Linked DNA regions of Butyricimonas faecihominis. The protein of the gene in region 2 binds, or shares a complex with, the protein of the main gene of each other region. Links are inferred from orthologs where the notes say so. Each region holds a gene or a part of one and is shown on either strand. Other genes may lie near its edges. The genes, in order: dnaB and dnaG.

The links.
Region 1: the proteins of dnaG (region 2) and dnaB are in contact, whole or in part, in a crystal structure (PDB 2R6A), measured with the Geobacillus stearothermophilus proteins. The link is inferred for Butyricimonas faecihominis from one-to-one orthologs. Residues at the interface, in WP_049624496.1 of Geobacillus stearothermophilus: Lys456, Leu457, Leu458, Pro459, Ala460, Asn463, Ala464, Leu467, Leu535, Leu536, Ile537, Ala538, Gln544, Glu545, Asp548, Tyr549, His552; in WP_033016901.1 of Geobacillus stearothermophilus: Ser13, Glu15, Ala16, Gln18, Glu91, Leu92, Asp94, Ala95, Val96, Pro97, Thr98, Ala99, Ala100, Asn101, Tyr104, Tyr105, Ile108.

What each region holds. Positions count from the first base shown.
Region 1 is NZ_AP028155.1:1,017,071-1,027,978, forward strand. What follows is about bases 4,989-7,943. They hold dnaB (replicative DNA helicase), read right to left. Parts: upstream 7,260-7,943; coding sequence 5,718-7,259; downstream 4,989-5,717. Other genes in these bases: R8806_RS04220 (LTA synthase family protein), read right to left, coding at 4,989-5,522; R8806_RS04230 (3'-5' exonuclease), read right to left, coding at 7,261-7,833; R8806_RS04235 (enoyl-ACP reductase FabI), read right to left, coding at 7,920-7,943. Also shown: R8806_RS04205 (formate--tetrahydrofolate ligase), read left to right, coding at 1-1,670; R8806_RS04210 (carbohydrate-binding family 9-like protein), read left to right, coding at 1,735-2,391; R8806_RS04215 (metallophosphoesterase), read left to right, coding at 2,398-3,588; more of R8806_RS04220, read right to left, coding at 3,714-4,988; more of R8806_RS04235, read right to left, coding at 7,944-8,756; DNA repair protein RecN, read right to left, coding at 8,791-10,449; R8806_RS04245 (transcription antitermination protein NusB), read left to right, coding at 10,570-10,908. UniProt on the Escherichia coli protein: The main replicative DNA helicase, it participates in initiation and elongation during chromosome replication. Travels ahead of the DNA replisome, separating dsDNA into templates for DNA synthesis.
Region 2 is NZ_AP028155.1:3,726,636-3,737,523, reverse strand. Bases 7,954-10,888 are described here. They hold dnaG (DNA primase), read right to left. Parts: upstream 10,417-10,888; coding sequence 8,491-10,416; downstream 7,954-8,490. Other genes in these bases: R8806_RS15455 (TetR/AcrR family transcriptional regulator), read left to right, coding at 10,630-10,888; R8806_RS15465 (hypothetical protein), read left to right, coding at 7,954-8,436. Also shown: R8806_RS15500 (hypothetical protein), read right to left, coding at 1-502; R8806_RS15495 (hypothetical protein), read right to left, coding at 529-2,022; R8806_RS15490 (O-antigen ligase family protein), read right to left, coding at 2,019-3,764; R8806_RS15485 (BF3164 family lipoprotein), read right to left, coding at 3,786-4,829; R8806_RS15480 (hypothetical protein), read right to left, coding at 4,826-5,062; R8806_RS15475 (sensor histidine kinase), read left to right, coding at 5,174-6,502; R8806_RS15470 (response regulator transcription factor), read left to right, coding at 6,512-7,252; more of R8806_RS15465, read left to right, coding at 7,435-7,953. UniProt on the Escherichia coli protein: RNA polymerase that catalyzes the synthesis of short RNA molecules used as primers for DNA polymerase during DNA replication.

The DNA.
Region 1 (10,908 bases), 2.7 Mb from region 2 along the record:
TGAAAACAGATATTGAAATTGCAAACTCGATCGAGATAAAACCGATTTACGAGATTGCAGATAAATTAGGCATAGACAGAGATTTATTGGAACCTTATGGAAGATATAAAGCCAAATTACCGTTAAGTTTGATTGATAAATCAAAGATAGACGGCAAAAAATTGGTACTTGTATCTGCCATATCACCAACTCCTGCCGGAGAGGGTAAAACAACAATCTCCATTGGTCTTACGGAAGGATTGAACCGGATAGGAAAACAAGCAACGGTCGTACTACGTGAACCCTCTCTTGGTCCGGTATTCGGTATCAAAGGCGGTGCCACCGGTGGTGGTTACTCTCAAGTCGTTCCAATGGAAGACATCAACCTGCACTTCACGGGTGATTTCGGTGCTATCGAAAAAGCTCATAACCTGCTATCTGCCCTTATCGACAATAACATTCAAAGTAAAACACATTCTTTGAATATTGATCCTCGTACAGTAACTTGGAAACGGGTGATGGACATGAATGACCGTTCCTTACGCCATATTATCGTAGGCTTGGGTGGTACGTCAGCCGGAATCCCGCGGGAAACCGGATTCGACATTACTGCGGCATCCGAGGTGATGGCCATTCTTTGCTTGTCGGATGATTTCGAGGATCTGAAAAACAGACTGGGTAACATCTTTATCGGTTACACCTTCGACAAGAAACCAATTTACGCCCGGGATCTACACGCACACGGTGCAATGGCGGCCTTATTAAAGGATGCAATCAAACCGAATTTGGTACAAACTTTGGAAGGCAACCCGGCCATCATACATGGTGGTCCCTTCGCGAATATCGCCCAAGGAACCAACTCGATCATCGCTACCCGCATGGGACTAACTCTCTCCGACTACGTGGTGACTGAGGCCGGATTCGGTTTTGACCTCGGTGCGGAGAAATTCTTCGACATCAAGTGTGTGAAAGCCGGTTTAAAACCCAGTGCTGTTGTCATGGTGGCCACCGTTCGGGCATTGAAATATCACGGGGGAGCCAAACTGGACCAATTGAAAGAACCGAACTTAGAAGCCTTGAAGAAAGGAGTGGCCAACTTGGAAAAACAGGTCGAGAATATGAAGAAATTCAATATCTGCCCTGTTGTTGCCATCAATAAATTCGTTACAGATACAGACGAGGAAATTACATTCCTTGCCGAGAAATGTAAAGAGCTTGACGTTCCCATGGAAGTTGCCGAGGTATGGGCAAAAGGCGGTGAAGGTGCGGAAAATCTGGCACGTCTGGTTGCCAAGGTGGCAGAACAATGTACTTGTAGCATGAAACCATTGTACGATTGGGAATGGAGTGTTGAAAAGAAGATTGAAACCATTGCCAAAGAATTGTACGGTGCAGCCGCTATTGACTACACAGCAGAGGCTAAATCCGACTTGAAGAAAGTGATGGACTTGGGCTTGGATAAACTCCCGGTTTGTATCGCCAAAACACAGAAATCATTGTCGGACAACCCGAAATTACTCGGCCGTCCGAAAGATTTCGTGGTAACGGTACGCCAGATCGAGATTGCATCCGGAGCCGGATTCATCATCCCGATCACGGGTAGCATCATGAGAATGCCCGGTTTACCGGATATTCCCGCTGCCGAAAAAATTGACATAGATAACAACGGTAAGATCACCGGATTGTTCTAAATAAATTTTAAAACTGACGTGTCAGGAAGGTTCCTCCTGACACGTCTCATTTTCGTTCTAAGCCATGGATACCATTGATATTGTCAAGTTCCCCCCGTATGCAAGTAACGAAACGCTACAAGTGTTAAGCTACCATCTAGACCGGGAGTGTAATCGTATCACCTTGAAGGAAGTAAACTGGCCGGATACTTACCCTTATCGCCCGGACATCCATTTCCGGATTGCTTATAACGAACAGCACATTTTCTTGAAATTTGACGTGCATGAAAATGAATTCCGAGCCACGGAAATCACGGATTGCGGACACGTGTGGGAAGATTCCTGCGTGGAACTTTTCATCCAATTGGAAGATGGGGACGGATACTACAATATTGAAATCAATGCGATCGGTACAATCTTATGCGCTTACGGTACGGGTAGAGAGAATCGCAGCCTAATGCCAATGCAAATAAGTACCACCATTCTCAGGGATTCTACCATAAAATTTAACAATGAGAATCAGGATGAAGCTTTTTATCAATGGTCACTGATTATCAGATTCCCTCACACGGCTTTTTTCAAACACACTTTTATTCCCACTTCCGGAGCCACGATCAGGGGAAATATTCATAAATGCGGGAACAAACTTCCCCACCCTCACTTTGTCACGTGGAACCCGATTCCAACGGAAAAACCGGATTTCCATCGACCGGAATTTTTCGGAACACTTATTTTTAAATAACTAACCATGAAAACAGGATTATTCATACTGATAGCTGGAATTTTCTGCGTGTTGCTGAATGACTCGCTCCTATTTTTACAGATCAGACGTTATTTCAAGCGGAAAATATGCTCGTATTTATTCTGGCTGCACTCCTTGTTTTTCGTGGCTTGTATCGTGTGGTATCACTTGTTTATCCCAACTCTAAAAGGTCCGGAAGCCTATTTCTGGGTAGAAAAATGCATCTCTATCATCTTGCTGTTCTATACTCCCAAGACTTTGTATATCATTGTAAATGCTTTCTCTATCTTATTGAGGAAGGCTAAATGCATTCCGGCTGCCAGAATCGTGAACAGACTGGCTCTAGGTATAGCTCTAGCCTCTTTTATTGTTATATTGAACGGGATCACGTGGTACAGGTACAACTACAAAATTGAGCGGGAGACCGTGTGTATCAAAACTCTACCCGACGCCTTCAATGATTTTCGCATCGTACAACTAACCGATTTACACTTGGGAAGTTACGGGGAACACTATCCCGGAATCACGAAACTCGTGGATGAAGTAAACCGGTTAAATCCCGACTTGATCGTGTTTACCGGAGACATGGTAAATAGTTTTGCCTCGGAAATGACCCCTTGGATCGAAACCTTAAAAAAATTAAAAGCCAAATACGGCAAATATGCCACGACCGGGAACCATGATTACGGTACTTACGTGAAGTGGCCCTCGAAAACAGACCAAGAGAATAACCTGAAACAGTTTTTCAAAAATATGAAACGGGCTGATTTCACGATGCTGAATAACACGAATGTCCCGCTCGTCATCGCAAAGGATACGCTTTATTTGGCCGGGGTTGAAAACTGGGGACTTCCCCCCTTCCCTTGTTTTGGCAAATTAGCTCAAGCCTTGGAAGGGACAGACGGTTATCCCGTCATTCTCCTTTCTCACGACCCGTCTCACTGGCGACACGAGGTACTAAATTATCCCGTGGACCTCATGCTGGCAGGTCACACGCACGCCATGCAACTGGGAATCACCATCGGCAGTTTCCGGTGGAGCCCGGCAGTGTACGTCTACCCGGAGTATAACGGACTGTATACAGCAAACGGCCAACAATTGTACGTTTCCCGGGGAGTTGGTTATCTGGGATTCGCTGGACGTATCGGCCAAAGACCGGAAATCACCTTAATCAAGCTAACCAACAATTGTAAATAATGAAATTTTCTCGGCAAAGATTATCAAATCCAACCCTTGCGACACCTCGCAACAACTGGTCCACATCGTTCTAGATGATCTGAAAGAATATACTGGGATGACTTTTGCCCCCTCTCCCCCTTGATTCATTTCTTGAAATCCCGATCGACTACCTGTAAATAAGCTTTCAATAACTCTCCATCTTGGGGATTCGTGTTAGGTCCTATCGGCTTTTTTGTTTTCAGATCATAGATGTATGCCCCGTTATTCGTCACCACTGCTGCAGCATTGGAATAAGCATAAAAAGCAAAAGGCACCGCCGTAGGATCAAGCAAATTCTTGCTATAATGGAATGCCGAGGCATCCATTCCCAACTGGGCAAACAATGTTGCCACCATATCGGTCTGAGATCCCAATGTATTGACCACGGAATCCTGCACGTTCATCGCTCCTCCCGTGAAGATCATCGGAATTCGATAAGCCTCCGGCAAATGAGGTTGTAAATTCCCCACGTGACGGGTTCCATGATCGGCTACCAGCACGAATAAGGTATTATCCCAAAGCCCCGATTTCTTACACTTTTCAAAGAATTCTCCCAGACATTGATCCGTGTACGCAATCGCATTCTTCAACTTGGAACCGCTATCGTCTCCCGGAATCTTTGTCTCCATAGGAACGATAAAGGGTTCGTGACTACTCATAGTAAACGCCATATACATGAACGGTACTTGGGCAATTCGCAAATCTTCGTAAAGACGATCAAGCATATACCCGTCATGTACCCCCCATTTGAAACGGTTCTCGATAGCCTCTCCCGAAAAATCATCCTCGGTAACTGTACCCTGAAAACTCATGGTCACGTAAGAACGGAATCCGCCAAAATTGAGATCCCCCGCATAATAAAAACGAGTAGAGTATCCTTCTGCCTCAAAATTCAGAGGGAAACGGGGTTGTTCATAAGTCTTGTTCGGGTATTTCAACATGGATGCATTCGGATAAGCGGGGAAACCACTGATCACCCCCAATATACCCCGGTCTGAACGATTTCCGGTTGCGTATATATTAGAGAAAAATATCCCTTCCTTGGCTATTGCTTGTAAATTCGGCATGGCGTCCCAAGCGTTTAACGTGAATGTTTCCAACAAGAGTACCACCACGTTAGGTTTATCGGTTTTCAATACCCTAGGATAATCTCCCGTTTCCACATACACGCTATCCACCAACTGTTGAGCCTTTTCTTCTGGCATAAAAGCATAATTTCCCTTTACCTTGTCAATATGCATTACCTCGTACAGGAAGTTCCATACCGGATTGACCGCAGCCTGATTCGCATACATATTTTTGTTATTGAAAAACACGAAACTCACGTTCATTGGGGCCACGTTGAAACCGCCTCTCACGGGAATAAACGCAACACCACCTAAAATAAGATATACGACACCATGCCATAATGCCTCTCGTCTGTCCGTACGAAGAGTCTTGGCCACCCAACGGCGGTAAATCGCGTAAAAAACAGCCACCATGACTGCATAGAGTAACAAGAGCAACAGAATCAACCCCGTCGGAGTTGAGGCCATCGCCTCTCCGGGTGTCTTCAAGTAAAACAAGGGAGTTGCATCCATGTGATACCCCCAATTTTTGAATAATTCCAGATCTCCCACGATAATCAGACTCGATACCACTAAAAGCAAAAGCGTCAGGCAGGAGAAAATACGTTTCAATATTTTTGCGGATAAAAAGACACCTATTGCCATCAGAACACAGGACAACAAAATCACGTATCCGCCAAACGAAAGATCCATGCGGAACCCTTTGGCAAAGATCATCATGTAATCATGTCCGGTAAGAGTGACCGTCTCCTTGTATTGATATATCAAGAACACCACCTTGGCCACCCATGAAAATACAATCCAAAAGAGATAGTATTTCAGCAAAAACAGTAATTTATCACGCATAGATTAATTTTAGATTTAAAATTTTAGATTAAACTCCTCCGTCAGCTTCGCTGCCACCTCCTCTATAAACAGAGGAGGAGCTGGTGACTCTTCCCAAAAATGAAGAGTAACTCAACTCTCCCTCTGTTTATAGAGGGAGTACCCCGAAGGGGGGAGGGAGTTTATTTTTCATATTCAATTCTCCATTTTCAATTATTAAAACGGTGCTTTACTACTATTCGCCGGATTCTCGAAACTCTTGCCTCCCTCTTGGAAATCGGAATCCAATTGTGGCATTTGTGGAGCCGCATCCTCGTTCATCCGGGAGCCGAAAGTAACCGTCTTTACGGTAGAACCTCCCGATGCAAACGGAGAAACTTCTTCCAAATCACAGAATTGTGCCAACTCGTTACGGAACCGCAACTGAATCTCCCCTACCGCACCGTTACGATGCTTGGCTATAATAATATCGGCAATCCCTTTCAAGCTGTTTCCCATACTATCCTCCATGATCCCGTAACGTTCCGGACGGTGAATGAAAAGCACCATATCGGCATCCTGCTCGATGGCCCCGGATTCACGCAAGTCAGACAACATCGGTTTCTTGGCATCACCCGTACGCTGCTCAACCCCACGATTCAACTGGGACAAGGCGATCACCGGTATATTTAATTCCTTGGCAATAATCTTCAACTGCCGCGAAATCATACTTACCTCCTGTTCCCGGTTTCCCCGCATATCCGCCCCGGCAGTCATCAACTGCAAATAGTCGATAATCAACACCTTGATTCCATATCTTTGTTGCAGACGGCGACACTTGGCCCTCAACTCGAATATAGAGAGGGCCGGGGTATCATCCACGTATATCGGGGCCTTGATCAAGGCTTTAATTTTCGAGTGTAACTGTTGCCACTCTTCCTCGCTTAACTTACCATTACGTATTTTCTCGGAACCCAACTCGGTCTCGCTAGCAATCAGACGGTTCACTAACTGCACCGAAGACATCTCCAAAGAGAATAATGCGATGGGCTGGTTATGGTTCACCGCCATATTCCGGGTCATGGACAACACGAATGCCGTTTTACCCATAGAGGGACGGGCGGCAATAATCACGAGATCGGAAGGCTGCCAACCGGAAGTCACTTCATCCAAAGCGTTGAACCCGGAAGGAACCCCACTCAATCCATCTGCACGTTTACCGGCAATCTCGATTCCCTTGATCGCTTCATCAATTAAAGCATTAATAGCCGTTGTCTCTTTCTTTATATTTCCCTCGGCAATCTCGAACACCTGCTTTTGGGCCATATCCACCAAGTCGGCCACGTCTGTTGCCTCGTCGTATGCCTTGTTCTGAATGTCGGTACAAACCCGAATCAATTCCCGCTGAATATATTTCTGCACCACAATACGGGCGTGGAACTCGATATGAGCCGCGGATGCCACCTTCGAAGTCAGTTGAGCCAGATAGTAATATCCCCCGATCTCTTCCAGTTCCCCCAAACGTTTCATCTCCTCGCTCACGGTAAGAATATCCACCGGTTCGTTATTCAAGGAAAGGTTTTGAATTCCCCTGTATATCTTTTGATGTGCCTCCTTATAAAAACATTCCGGTTTCAAGAAGTCACTCACGGTAATAAACGCATCCTTCTCCAACATCAGAGATCCCAAGATAGCCTCCTCCAGATCCACGGCCTGCGGTGGCATTTTCCCGTATTCGGTTTGTAATGACTTGTAATTATACTCCGGTTTCTTCGCCATATTAAATCACTTTTAACTCTTTCAATTTCCAGAAACAACGAACAGTTGCCCGCACGTCCGCCAAAGCATCATGGGCATTCTCGAATCCCTCCCCGAACAGAACCTGGTGTAACTCGGATAATTTCGGAGATTTGAATCCCTGTTTTCCACCCGGCAATTTACAATAATTCGTGGACATTTTCATCGTACAGTATTTCGGTTTCAGAAATAAAGAAGTCATCATCCGTTTCCGCTCGAATTCAGCCCCCACAATACATTCGTCAAAACTGATATTATGCCCGATCAATGCATAGGCCACATCTATCTTATCCGAAAACAGCTCCAAGGTGGATAACAAATCTTGCCCTTCCTCTTGGGCTTTTATCGTGGTAATCCCGTGTACACGGGATGCCTCCACCGGAATAGAAAACCCTTCCGGTTTAATAATATCGCTACGTTCCTCGATAATATTCCCCTTATCGTCACACATAATCCACGCAAGCTGCACCAACCGGGGCCAATTATCAACGTCCGTCACGGGAGCATTCCAACGCTGCGGAAGTCCCGTCGTTTCCGTGTCAAAAAATAAAAACATCTTTACTATATTTACGATTTATGACTTACGATTTATGATTTTCTTTACCACGCCTACACCTGAAATCATAAATCGTAAATCCGAAATTATTTCGTTTCGCCGTTTTCAAAACTCTTGTTATACTGGTGCATCGCCCGATAACTCATACCCATGCTGGAGAACCCACCATCGTGGAACAAATTCTGCATGGTCACTTTACGGGTCAAGTCAGAGAACAAGGTAATACAATAATTCGCACACTCGTCGGCAGAGGCATTTCCCAACGGGGACATCCGTTCTGCAAAATCAATCAGAGAGTCAAAACCTTTAATACCGCTACCAGCCGTGGTTACCGTCGGGGATTGTGAAATCGTGTTGACACGAACCCGCTTTTCCCGTCCGTAAATATACCCGAAACTACGGGCAATAGACTCCAACATCGCTTTGGCATCCGCCATATCATTATATTCAAACATGGTACGCTGTGCAGCCACGTATGAAAGCGCCACAACAGACCCCCATTCATTAATCGCATCCAATTTCTTCGCCGTCTGGAGAACCTTATGGAAAGAAATAGCCGAAATATCCAATGTTTTTTGTAAAAAATCGTAATCCAGATTATCGTAAGGACGTTTTTTTCTCACGTTCAACGACATGGCTACCGAGTGTAATATAAAATCAATCTTTCCTCCCAACAATTCCATCGCCCCTTTAAATAAACGCTCCAAATCTTCCTCACTAGTTGCATCTGCAGGAATCAATGGAACATTATTCTTCTCCGCGAAATCCTTGATCTGTCCCATCCGGATAGATAATTCAGTGTTCGTCAACACGATCTCGGCCCCCTCTTCCAAACATTTCTCCGCCACTTTCCACGCGATGGACATCTCATTCAACGCACCGAATATTATCCCTTTTTTTCCTTTCAATAAATTGTAACTCATAAAACTGTATTAAATTAAAAAATTCTTTCTACTATTAAAATTGACCGAGTAGCAACCGGGCATTCTCCAACGCCGCATCACTGACAACACTCCCGCTGATCATTCCGGCTATTTCCGCCACCCGCTCTTCATCTGTTAAACGACGGATACGGGAAATTGTTCCCACCTGATCGTCTTCTTTATATACCTTAAAGTGGTGATCTCCCGCCGCGGCAATCTGGGGCAGATGGGAAATACTGATCACCTGCATCCGGCGAGCCATCTCTTTCATCATCTCGGCCATCCGGTGAGCGATTTCCCCGGAAACCCCCGTGTCAATCTCGTCAAAGATAATGACCGGCAACTGTTTCGTGCGGGACAGGATGTACTTCAGCGACAACATCAACCGCGAGATTTCACCCCCGGACGCCACTTTTACCAGTTCTCCCGGCTCCTGATTCTTGTTCGCCGAAAACAAGAAACTCACGTCATCTTTTCCCGTCGTCGTAAAATGATCCAACGGGGTGATCATAACCTTAAACACGGCATGTTTAATCCCCATGCTCACCAGCAATCCCCGCATCTCTTCTCTCAATTTCTCCTCCGATGCCACACGGGCTTTATGTAGCTTACCCGCCAACGAATCCATTTCCGTCTCCACGGACTTGATTTGTTTTTCCAATATTTCGATCTGTTCCGCAAAGGATTGTATTCCTTTCAACTTCTTCCCTAACTCCTCTTTTAAAGCGATCAGTTCCTCGACTTTTTCCAACCGATGCTTGTGTAGCAAATCATACATCACGTTCAATCGCTCGTTGATCACGTCGACTCTTGCCGGGTTGTATTCCACCCGTTCCGCCATTCGTTCCGATTCATCGGCAATATCTTCCAGTTCGAGAATCACCGAGCTCAGACGCTGCTCGTAGTCGGCAGCCTCTTTCACGATCCCCTCCAATGTCGCCATCCGATTCTTCACCCCTTTCAAGGCCTGAATAACGGGATTATCCGATTCCGTTAATACATACGTCGATTCAGAAAAGGCAGATTTAATATTCTCCGCATTATTCAACACGGCCAGTTCTTCCTCCAACTCCTGCTGTTCTCCTTCTCGCAGACGGGCTTCATCCAACTGGTTAAACTGGAATTTCAAATAATCTTCCTCTTGCTCGGCCTCTTTTGCTCGCTGTTTTAGTGAAGTCAATTCTGACAACAATCCCTGTCGGTGGGTATATTTTACCCGGTAATCTTTCAACAACACTTGATTACCGCAAAAAGCATCCAGTATTTCCAATTGATATTCCGGTTGCCCGATAAGTAAGGACTGATGCTGCGAATGCACGTCGATCAAGAAACTCCCGAACTCTTTCAATAATTTGTTATTTACGGGAGTATCATTAATAAACGCCCTCGATTTACCGTCTGCCGTCAATTCTCGTCTCACGACCACCTCGTCATCATAATCCAAGTCATTATCAGCAAACCATTGCTGTAAATCGTACCCCACGACATCATACGTGATCTCGACCACGCATTTTCTGTTCTTATCCATAATGGCTGCAACATCAGCCCGCTGTCCCAACGTCAGCCCGATCGCACCCAACAAAATGGATTTTCCCGCACCTGTTTCCCCGGTAATAATCGTAAATCCCTTCTCTAGCTCGATATTCGTTTTATCGATCAAAGCGTAATTTCCTATATGGATGTTCTTTATCATTCCTACAACCTTTATTGCATAAATCATGCGAAAGTACTAATAATTTTCCATTTTCAATTTTCCGTTTTCAATTTAATTAGTACTTTTGCGCACCGGTTTAAACATATAGTTCTTTATAAAATGACAAGTAGAAGATTAATTAGAATTAAAGTTTTACAGCTTTTATATTCTTACACGAAGAAAGAGGGAGTGACAATTACGGAAGTGGAAAGAGATTTGTTCAAAAGTATAACCAAAAGTACGGATTTATACTACCACGTTTTCCTCTTAATCACTGAAATCCAACGTCGTGCATTTTTAAAAATAGATGCTGCCCGTAATCGGAAACTTGCATCACAAAGAGAGTTAAACCCGAACACCCGCTTTATTGACAACCCGGTAATCAATCAAATTGCCAATAACCGAAAATTCAAGACCTATGTTTCCACGAATCTGGTTTCTTTGAACGAGTGTCAAGAC
Region 2 (10,888 bases):
TATCTACATTAATAGAATACACGAAAAGAACACTTTTCCCTACACGAATACATCGGAATGGGGGATAGTAGATAGGAATGTTCATCGTGTATTTTTGACATGCAATTTTCGCTTTTTTGAATATATCTACAGCTTGTTGCTCTGTAGAAAATCCTATTTCAATTATGCCAAATCCTTCACACCATTCTTCAGGATTTTCATATATTTTACCTCCTAGAAGTTCTACAATAAAGATGTTACCTTGTGTAAAATCAATATTTCCGATCTGTAATTTTTTCTTGATTTTCTTTATTGAACTAGTGATCGTTTCTCGGCTTTTTTTATTATCATACAAACCTTTTGATTTCAAATACACTTCTAATTCACGTGCATACGATTTGCTCTGTGATTTTTCAACTGAATATATTTCTGTTATACATCTCTTTTCTTGAGCTGAAGAGATAAGACTCGTTAAAAATAGACCTATGAACAGGACTAATAATTTATAAATATTTTTCTCCATATCTTTTTATATTTAATGTTATCTTTTTAACTATTTATTGGTACTAAAGAAGGTTTCGATGCAGCCTCAACATACACAATAAATTTCTCCGATTGGACCAAAGCTTCTTCCGTTTTTGCATTCGAATATAGTAATAATTTCCGATTTAATTCTCCCATTCTACCATTACAAATCCCTATACACCCATACATGTTACACCCTAATTTTGGATCTCTTGGCCCAGCATGCAACAAATGCCCTCCATATATTCTCCAAGCATCACCAGAAGGACTTTCACCACAATATGCTAAAATAAATTCACGAATCGTATAAGTTGCTTCATCCTGTAATCCCTTAACCACCGCTACTCCATTTTCATATTTTACTCCAAATCTTATAGCCTCGTAATTCTCAATTATAGACTTCCCCGTTGAATCTATAGCTTCTAGGACGACATTATACAATGGGACATAATATCGTTCTGTTGTTGTCCCAATTCTCACAACAGCTTGTTCCCCCGTAGTAGAACTTTTTATTGTTAATTTTATATCTCGAATACATTTACATGGATCAGAATGACAAATTTCACATTTACAAGGACCTTTACAAATCGAACAACACGTGCAATTACTCCCTCCCGGGCAATTTGGTGTCCCATAAGGACATTCATTTTTATCTGGCTTATAATCTCCTCCTGATCCTTCCCCCGTTCCTGGCTGAGGATCCGGATCCTGAACCCAAACTGATTCCGTGTGACACTCATCCCTGACATATTCCTCGTAACAATTCACTTCCACGTATTCTCGACCACCGCTTTCGGTTGTCTGCCAGTAACCCGTGCATACCCTCCGGTATACCGGGTAACAATAAGTAACATTCTCGTAATGTCCTCCCCGGGCTAAACCAGAATTTTCTAGCATCTTTACCGTGTGCGTGATTTTCCCGTTAGAGTAACGCCAACCGTTAGCGAACGAACCGTCCAGCTCGTGGAAATAAACATAACCGTCAAAATCTTTCTCCCGGGAAAGATACGTTGAACGGTACACGTTGAAATTCTTTGCATCCATGTACTCTTTAGAAGGGATCAACGTCATGAAAAAACCTTGGGTTGTCCCTTTCTTCTTGTTCGTCAAGATGACAAGACGGGTTAAAGATTGAATGTACATCGAGTTTCCCGTTTCATCATAAGCTATCGCGTTTTCGGGCAAGGTGAAAAGAGTACGGGAATAAGCCCATATCGGAACCTCTACCGTGCGATACTCGTCATTGGAACTCCTCACGAAAGCGTAAGACCACGCGGGAACCATCATGCTGAATAACGGATGAGTTTCTCCCGCCCGGGCAAGCGAAGCATCCTGTCCATGCTCTTCAAACCAAGCTATAGCCTTTCGAACTTCCGGATCCGTTATCCCATTTAACATCTCGTTTATTCCTGCATTATCGGGATCAGCCAACACGTCCGGTTCGTCATCATAGCAACTGACGAACACGCCACTTCCCAGAATAAACAAAAATAACAATAACACGTAATTTTTTTTCATTGGCATTTTGTTTTGATTTCCTGTTCTATTAATTTAACTCTCTCTAACATGAAAAGTAACTCCGGAGATCTTACTTTTATTTTCTTGCATGATAAACTATCTATTAAATCCTCCACTTGTTTCATATCGCCCAATTTGTACTTCATCTCCATTCTCAAGTACAACGGCCTGAAACGATTAGGAATCAAGTTACCCGCTTGTATCCATACCACTTCCGCAGCATCATAACATCCCAAGTTTTCCATGGCAATACCCTTTTCCACGCAACACCCGTAAGAATGATACAAGCATACCCCACGATCAGCTACCTCCAAGGCCTTCACGTGTTCTCCCGACTGGTTTAACAACAAGGAACAATTTGCCAGAAAAAAAGATGAATTCATCAATGGACGATAACGAACATCTACCTCTTCGGCTAACACGTGTCTATTCGCCAAACAGTTTTCCCAGTTTCTCACCGCTTCTCGGTAAGGCCAAACCGCTTGGCAACAAAACAATATTCCCACGATTCCGGTCAACACCCCCAACCATTTCCCGTTAATCTCTAACATCCCCGGCAGGCTCGAGGATAGCATCCCGATAAACACGATGCATATCGCTTTCGTCTGCAATTGCGATGAAGGGTATGAAAAAAGTGAAAACACGAGCCATGCCAACAATACTCCCCGAATAACATGAATCTCCTTGGTACAACAACCACCCATCTTATTTCTTCTAAAAACTAGATATAATAATACCACTATAAATAACAAACCAAAAATCCCCTGCTCCACGCCTATTCGCAAAAAATCATTAAAAGCATACAATGTTTCATCCGCAAGCATTCGCTCGACCTCGTTTCCCCCTCCCACGAAATAATTCTCCTGATATGCCATATAATTATGTTGAAACCCGTTTAACCCCGTTCCCCACGGGTGTTCGTAACACATCTGACCGGAAATCTTCCAAATTAACAAACGTCCTAAGGCTGAATTTACTTTATGCCACGTACCCATCCCGGCCCCCAGCAACACTCCCGAAAATAGCAACAAGATACCCCATTTTTTCAACCTTCTTAGCGAATCCGTTTCTTTATAAAATAAATACCCCCCTCCAACAGCAAACCCTAGCCATGCTGCTCGTGAATTTCCCATGAAAAGCAAGTACACGATTAGAAATACCCCTAAACCACAAAACATCTTTGCCACACGAGAAGAAACTAGCGTCATTTCCCCACATAAAATTATACCCACGCAAGCGACGAAACAACTCCACATACCTGTATTCAAAAAACTCCCATGAACTAAACGCATGCCCCTTCCCGGGTAAAAATATTGAGTCTGGCAAGCAATACCATACCACAACTGCCATAAAAGTAAAAAAAGAAATATCCAGAATACCAGTCTCATTTGCTGTATTCCCAAAATACGGACAGCAATATATAACAAACCACACGCCACGTGCATGAGTAATACTTCCCGATCCAGTTGCTCCCAAGAAAACAGGTATAACACGATGATATATAACCCACACACTAGCAACAAAACATCTATTCCCGACAATTTAAAAACCAAAGATTCTTTTTTTGCAAAACGCCATGACCAAACAAATAACAAACAAAACACAAGTATAAAAATCATGTCACCAGCCTTCACTCCTTGAAAAAAGCATGTTTTACTCACGCTTACCAAAGGAGAGAAAAGATAGAATAATGCTAAAAGCAACATCCCTACTTCTAATTTTTTACAAAGCTGCATTAACATCTCTCTGACTTTTTCTAAAAACTACAAGTTCAACTTAATTAACCCTATTTCCAAACCTTGAGTGATCCCATACAATGCCCCCTCTTTCCGGTCATAACTAATCCCTGTCAAAGCATCGCCAAAATAAAGCGTCCGTATCAGGTTCCCCGCCCAGTCGTACACGAGCAGGCAATTAGATTCAAAAGCCCGGCCCCGGTCCATCTTGTAGGTTTTCCCGGAATAAAGGGCATACACCTTATCTTCTGTTACTGCGACATCCAGAAAACCGAAACGGTTCCCCTGACAATAAACTACTCGTGGAGAAGGGGTTTCCGACACCTCGACTTCCGGGTAATGCAACCGGACCAATCGTACCCGCTCGATAGAATCTGCCGTCACCCGGCAAAAATCGATCACCCCGCTATACATGTCGGCACAAACAAACGCTCCCCCATCCGGACGAACACGCAACACGTTACTGGCGTAAAGCATCGCTTTTGTCTTTTCCCGCAAGCCGGGATAACCGGGATGATCCGGGTAAGAAAGAAAATAACGGGCGGATTGATCCGGCAAGGAATACAACAGGTAGCGTCCCTCGTCATACAACCCCGTGGCAATCACTCGATCTCCCACCCGTGCCGCGATCAAGTGTTGTTCACCCGAGGGGAGTTTAATCACGGTCTCCGAGTTTCCAGAACGAGCAAGAAACGAGACCGCGTTCACGACCAGCTCGCCCTTCCTGAAATCCAAGGCCGTCACGGTCTCCCCGTCGAACGAGTTGAACGAACTCAAACTCCGGAAACGATCATTCGAAGATTCACCACGCCCCATTGGATCCATCGCCCCCGGATGATTCAAATCAATTGTCTTGATCCCTCCATACTCCACCCCAGTTTCCACGACAACCCGGCTTCCTTGTTTCGCAAACCCGTTCACTTTCTGTATTCCCCACTGGGATATATCAGCCAAACGAGTAGTAATAACCCGTTCATCTTTAACAGCATTCAAGTTATCTTCCTCTATGCGATGATCCGCACATCCCAGAGAAAGACTCCCTAACAAACAATATAATACCAGATGTTTCATTCGTCCTTCATTGATATACCGTGAACTTTAATTCCATTCTCAAAACAATATCCTCCTGCTTGAGTGCAATGCTTGAAACCTACTCCTGCTTCTGGGGAGCCCAAAGCCTCGATATTTTCCAAGGCCAACGTTGAATCACCCTCACTACTTTTTTGAAAACTCAAATTCACATTCAGCGAAATCATGCTTGCTAGAAACACTGAAATTATTAACACGTACCACATCCTTTTCATAACTATAAATTTTTGGGTAAAAATAAGCCTTTAGAGCTTATTTTTCGAATAAAACGGTTGCACAAGGGTTGCAAAATCAATATCTTTGATACGAGGAAAAAAACACTGAAAATGGGTCGGAGTTCAAAATATTACTGGTTTATTGCCATTCTTGCCGGGCTAATCATCCTGTTTAGCCAATTATTTTACATCATGCAATTGCACCGGCATGAAAAGACAATATACATGGCCCAACAAAATGAATGGATTACTAACGCAATTTATGAATTTAACATGAAAATGGCAGATCCAAAACAAACTGTCAGTTTCAATCCAAAAAATAATCGATTAACCTATATTATTAACGACCAGATTTCCCGTTTTCAATTAAAAACGGAAGACAAAATACATCAAATCATCGAACAAAGTGATTACGACATACAAGACCCTTCTCGTTGGACCTTACAACATTTTTACAGCTACCTGCAAGCAAAACGAGATTCCAGCGCCATCGAGAACCTGCCCATCAATTTTGCCATCAAGGATAGCATCAACCAAATGAAAGCCTCCTATCCATCCAGTTGGATCCCACCTCGCTCGTGCGAATTAAAGATGCCATTAGGTTTTCTTACTAAAGACACGTTATACGCCTCCTATAATTACCCTTTCAAACTATTCCTAAATTTGGCTGGCAACCAAATCCTGTTAACTCTTTTCGTCGCCCTATTACTTATTTTTTGTGTCATTTCACTTTTCCACACGCTCCGCTGGGAAAAAAGAACCGGAAAATACCGGGAGGTTTTCGTGCACAACATCGTGCATGACTTGAAACGCCCTATCGAAACCGAACTCAAACTTCATCGCGTACTTTACAAAACTCTTTCCCCCGAACAAAAAATCTTACTGGAAAAGAGCACTACCGGGTTGAATGATATGTTACGATCCATCAATCGCATGTTGCTCCAATCCACGAATGCTCACGGCTTACGATTGAAGATCAAAGATTTCGACCTGTATAAAATGCTGGATGAACTGAGTAACCCGGATTCATGGAACATCGGGAAAGAAAAACAGGCAGACATTCGACTCGAATACCTTTCCAATCGGCACGTGATCGCAGGCGATCCTAATTTTCTACAACCGGTTTTCATAAACCTGATTGACAATGCATTCAAATATACCGGGGAAAAAGTACATATACTGATCACGTGTGAGGAAACCGACCGGAACACGATCCGCATCAAGGTGAGAGACAACGGCACGGGAATCTCGCCCGAAGCCTTGAAACACATCTTCGAACGATACTCCAGAGGAGATCATCAAGGCGACACGAAAATCAATGGCCACGGGCAAGGTCTGTACTTCGCACGCATGATTGTCCGGGCACACGGGGGAACGATTACCGCGGAAAGCAAACCGGGAACGGGATCAACCTTTATCGTAACATTACCTGTAAAATAAAACAACATCATGGGAAACAAGATGAGAATTCTTTACGCCGAAGACTATGAACTCGATGCTGAACTGACCAAAATTCTCCTGGAAGAACACGAATTCACCGTGGACATCGCCGCAGACGGGAAAAAAGCATGGGATGCCTACAATCGTCAAAAGCCCGATATTCTACTACTCGATCTCAACATTCCTCGGAAAGACGGGATCGAAGTCACCCGGTTGATCCGGCAGAAAGACCCGCACACTCACATCATCATCTACACCTCCCACGGGGAACCGGAAAGAGAAATCGCCGCACTAGATGCCGGGGCTGATGAATTCATTCCCAAAGACCGCACTCCGGATGTTTTAATCGCCCATTTGAAAATCTTGCGCCAGAAAATGATCGCCCACTTAAACCTCCCACACGTGTACGAACTCTCCCCCATCACAACGTTCAACGCTGTCGCACGCACGTTAACCATCCAAGGAGAAACCATCCTGCTAGGCTCCGGTGAAGCACGTCTTTTACAATTATTATGCGCCAAAAGCAATCAAATTTCCCACATGGACTACCTCATGAAGGGAACATGGGAAGGAGGCTCCTTCGGTAAAAGAAAAAGGGTGAAGGAATACGTGTGCCGGATCAGGAAACCATTAAAAAAGGATCCGTCCATCCGGATCGAATACATAGGAAATGATTACGAGGAAGGATATATACTAATCACCACCCCTTTCCCCGCCCCAGCCCTATCGTCACCTGTCATCCGGTCATAACAGCCCATATAGCAAATATACAACACGATTCACCCGACATACAAACATAATTGTATGAAAAACCAATTCTATAAAATAGGAAATAAGAATAAATAGACTCCCGCAAGAATAATTTCAACGTCCTATGTAAGCTATGTCATTTTTTATAATTTTGCGGAGATTATCACCATAAAAATAAAGAAATGAAAAAAATCTTGTATGTATTATGTCTGCTTACGACTCTTGTAGCGTGTAGCGATGACGATGACAAAATTATTACCGATTATGACAAACCGTACACGAAGTTACCCTCTTCCGAATTAAGAACTTTAATCGAAGACAATATCAGTTCATGCGAAGCGTTGGTCAAGGAGTTTAGTGAGATGGATGAAAATAATGAGATATTCGATTTAATAAGGTATTATGATATAAACTTGAGTTTCAATATTTCCGATTTTATAAACTCCCGAAGTTCAGACTCAAGCAAAGAAAACACATTTACCGGAATGAAATTAGTTTGGAACAAAGACAAACAGGACTTCGACACGACCATCAATGCAGCCGGATTCATGGAAGTTCTCTTCCCCTCTTCCAAAACAGATCAGTCCAAAAATGATCTTCGTTTCATTGCAACGATTGATTATAGTACCGGTGTCTGCCTTAAAATGGAAGTTTACAAGGGTGAAGAAATTCTATTACACAAAGTACAGCAATATAACAAAGAAACTTCCGAAGCCATACAAATAGTAAAATGTCCTCCTTACAGCCAAATGGTCAAGATGGAAATAAATTACGATGATATTGTCTCCCGATTTATCATGAGAAGAATGCCCAAAGAGGTCATTGTACAAAAGGACGGAGGAGATTATTACAGCCTTTCAATGAATATCGAAAATGGCAACTTAGATTTAGTGACAGATTTCAATAACATCCGGATTCGCTCTACATTCGAACAATATAACAGCATACAGGCGTTAATTGAGGAAATATATTACACGAATGAAGGACGTTATGACGAGTTGGTTACAGAACTTTTCAGAAAAAATATGCGAGAGAGTGTTATTGTTTTCACGGATAAAGATGAGAAAATCGGAGAATGGGAATTCGTGGAACTGAAACGAAATGGAGAAAGCCCTTTCCCTCTTTGTAAATGTATTTTCCAAGATGGAACAGAATTATTTTTCCATTTGTATACATTTATCTAGTATCCTGTAAAGATTTCTTTCCCCGGTTTTCAAAAGAGCCGGGGAAATTTCTGTCTAATGAATCCCTGTACGCCCCAATTTCTCGTTTAGTTTACGACGAATGACATTGATGGCATTCTTGCGCTTGAGGAGTTCCACGATTTGCGAAGGATCTTTACTATTCTGTGATTCAAGGATGCGATTATCTATATCCCGAGAGAGCATCTCCACTCTTCGCATTTTGTAGTTATCTAGTATTTTAGGTAGAAGTTCTCCAAGTTTCATTTGTTCCGTCTCGACAAAACTATCCATCTTGTACCAAATCTTGCTTAACTCGTAAGGTTCGCTCAGGATATTGGCAGCCATGGTACTGACTTTTATATCCGGGTAAGAGATAAAATAACGGGCCGGGATAAACGACGGCGACTCGTACTGACGCTGGTACTCCTGTTGCATCGTGCGGAACACAGGGTTCAACAATTCCAAATCATCCTCACTAAGCTCCCGGATGATGAATTCCCCGACGCTCACACTTCGCATATACCCGTTACGTTCCTCCTCGTACAACTCGCTATCCCCGAATAAAAGCAGGTAACGAATCAGCACGCTCTCCTCGATGTCACATGGAGTAGCGCCTCTTACCGGGGTTGTCACTTGCAACTCCGGTGTCGTGACAGGAGTCCTAGACGGCTGCTCCTCATTTTTCAACCGGACCTTGGCAATTTCGGTATATAAAACCCGTTCCTCAACGTCCAGCTGGTGGGCAGTTTCCCGCACGTAAACGGAACGCACGATGTTATCCGGAATCTTGGCAATACTTCGCACGATGTCCGTGATTAGGCGAGCCCGTTCAACCGGATCATCCCCCGCGGTACCCAGCAATAATTTAGTCTTGAAATTTATAAAATCCGTCTCGTTATTCGCGATAAAATCCGCCAAATCTTGCGGCGTGTGACTCCGGGCAAAAGAATCTGGGTCCTCCCCGTCCGGCAGTAAAAGCACCCTCACGTTCAATCCCTCTTCCAGCACGAGATCGATTCCCCGCAAAGAGGCCTTGATCCCGGCAGCATCCCCGTCATAAATAATTGTCACGTTCGGGGTTAGTCGACGAATCAACCGGATCTGTTCGATCGTCAAAGAGGTTCCCGAGGAAGCCACCACGTTCTCAATTCCTTTCGCATGAAAAGAGATCACGTCCGTATATCCTTCCACCAAGATACAGCGATCTTGTTGCACGATAGATTTCTTGGCAAAGAATATCCCGTAAAGGGTTTTACTCTTGTGATATATCTCAGACTCCGGGGAATTCAGGTATTTTGAAATCTTTTTATCGGCTGTCATCGTTCGTCCCCCGAAAGCAATCACCTTACCTGCCAAATCAAGCACGGGAAACATCACCCGGGCGCGGAATCGGTCGAAAAGTCCTTTCTCGTTCTCGATGGTCAATCCGGTCTTCACGAGAAACTCTTTCTTGTAGCCCTTTTCCTGAGCTGTTTTCGTGAACGCCCCCCAACCTTCCGGGTTATAGCCCAAACCGAATTTGCGAATCATCTCGTCACTGATACCTCGTTGACGCAAGTAACCCAATCCCACGGAACGCCCCTCGTCCGTGTTCCACAGCTGATACTGGAAATACTCGTTCGCATAGGAAGAGACTATCAACATACTCTCCCGCTCCGTTTTCTCCTTTTTCTGTTCCTCTGTTAATTCCTTTTCCTCAACCGGGATATGATATTTCTCGGCCAGATATTTCAATGCCTCCACGTAAGACATCTGCTCGTGTTCCATGATAAAATTCACGGCATTTCCCCCCTTTCCGCAACCGAAACATTTGTATATGCCCTTTGCCGGGGAAACGGTGAACGAACCTGTCTTCTCGTTATGAAACGGACATAACCCAAGATAGTTCACACCTCGCTTTTTTAAACTCACGAAATCGGAAACCACCTCGTATATATCCGCCGCATCAAAAATTTTCTGTATGGTAGCCTGATCAATCATGATACAAAGATAGGATAATGGAATTGAAAATGGAGAATTGAAAATTGAAAATGATGTAATAAGATTAAAATCATTGAAAAGTTGCGCCCGACAAGAGTTTTAACAATACTTTAACACGCGTGTCGTATTAGTGGAACAATATTTGTATACTTTTGCACGTGGAAACGTTTTAAACACGTTTCGTTTCCAAGTACAAACACTAAAATGTCAGCTATGGATGAAAATGTAAAACAAAAAAGGGAGCTTATAGCCGCAATTTCGGATCTTTTCCTGAGATTCGGATTGAGAAGTACCTCCATGGATGATATAGCGAATCACTTGAAAATTTCAAAGAAAACACTCTACCAACAATTCGCCAATAAAGACGACGTGGTGGAGCAAGTGATGTTGTACAGGAGAGATGAAAAAATAAAAAACACGGATGTTAATCAACTAGCCAAGAAAAACCCGATCGTGGTCATGAGCGAAATTC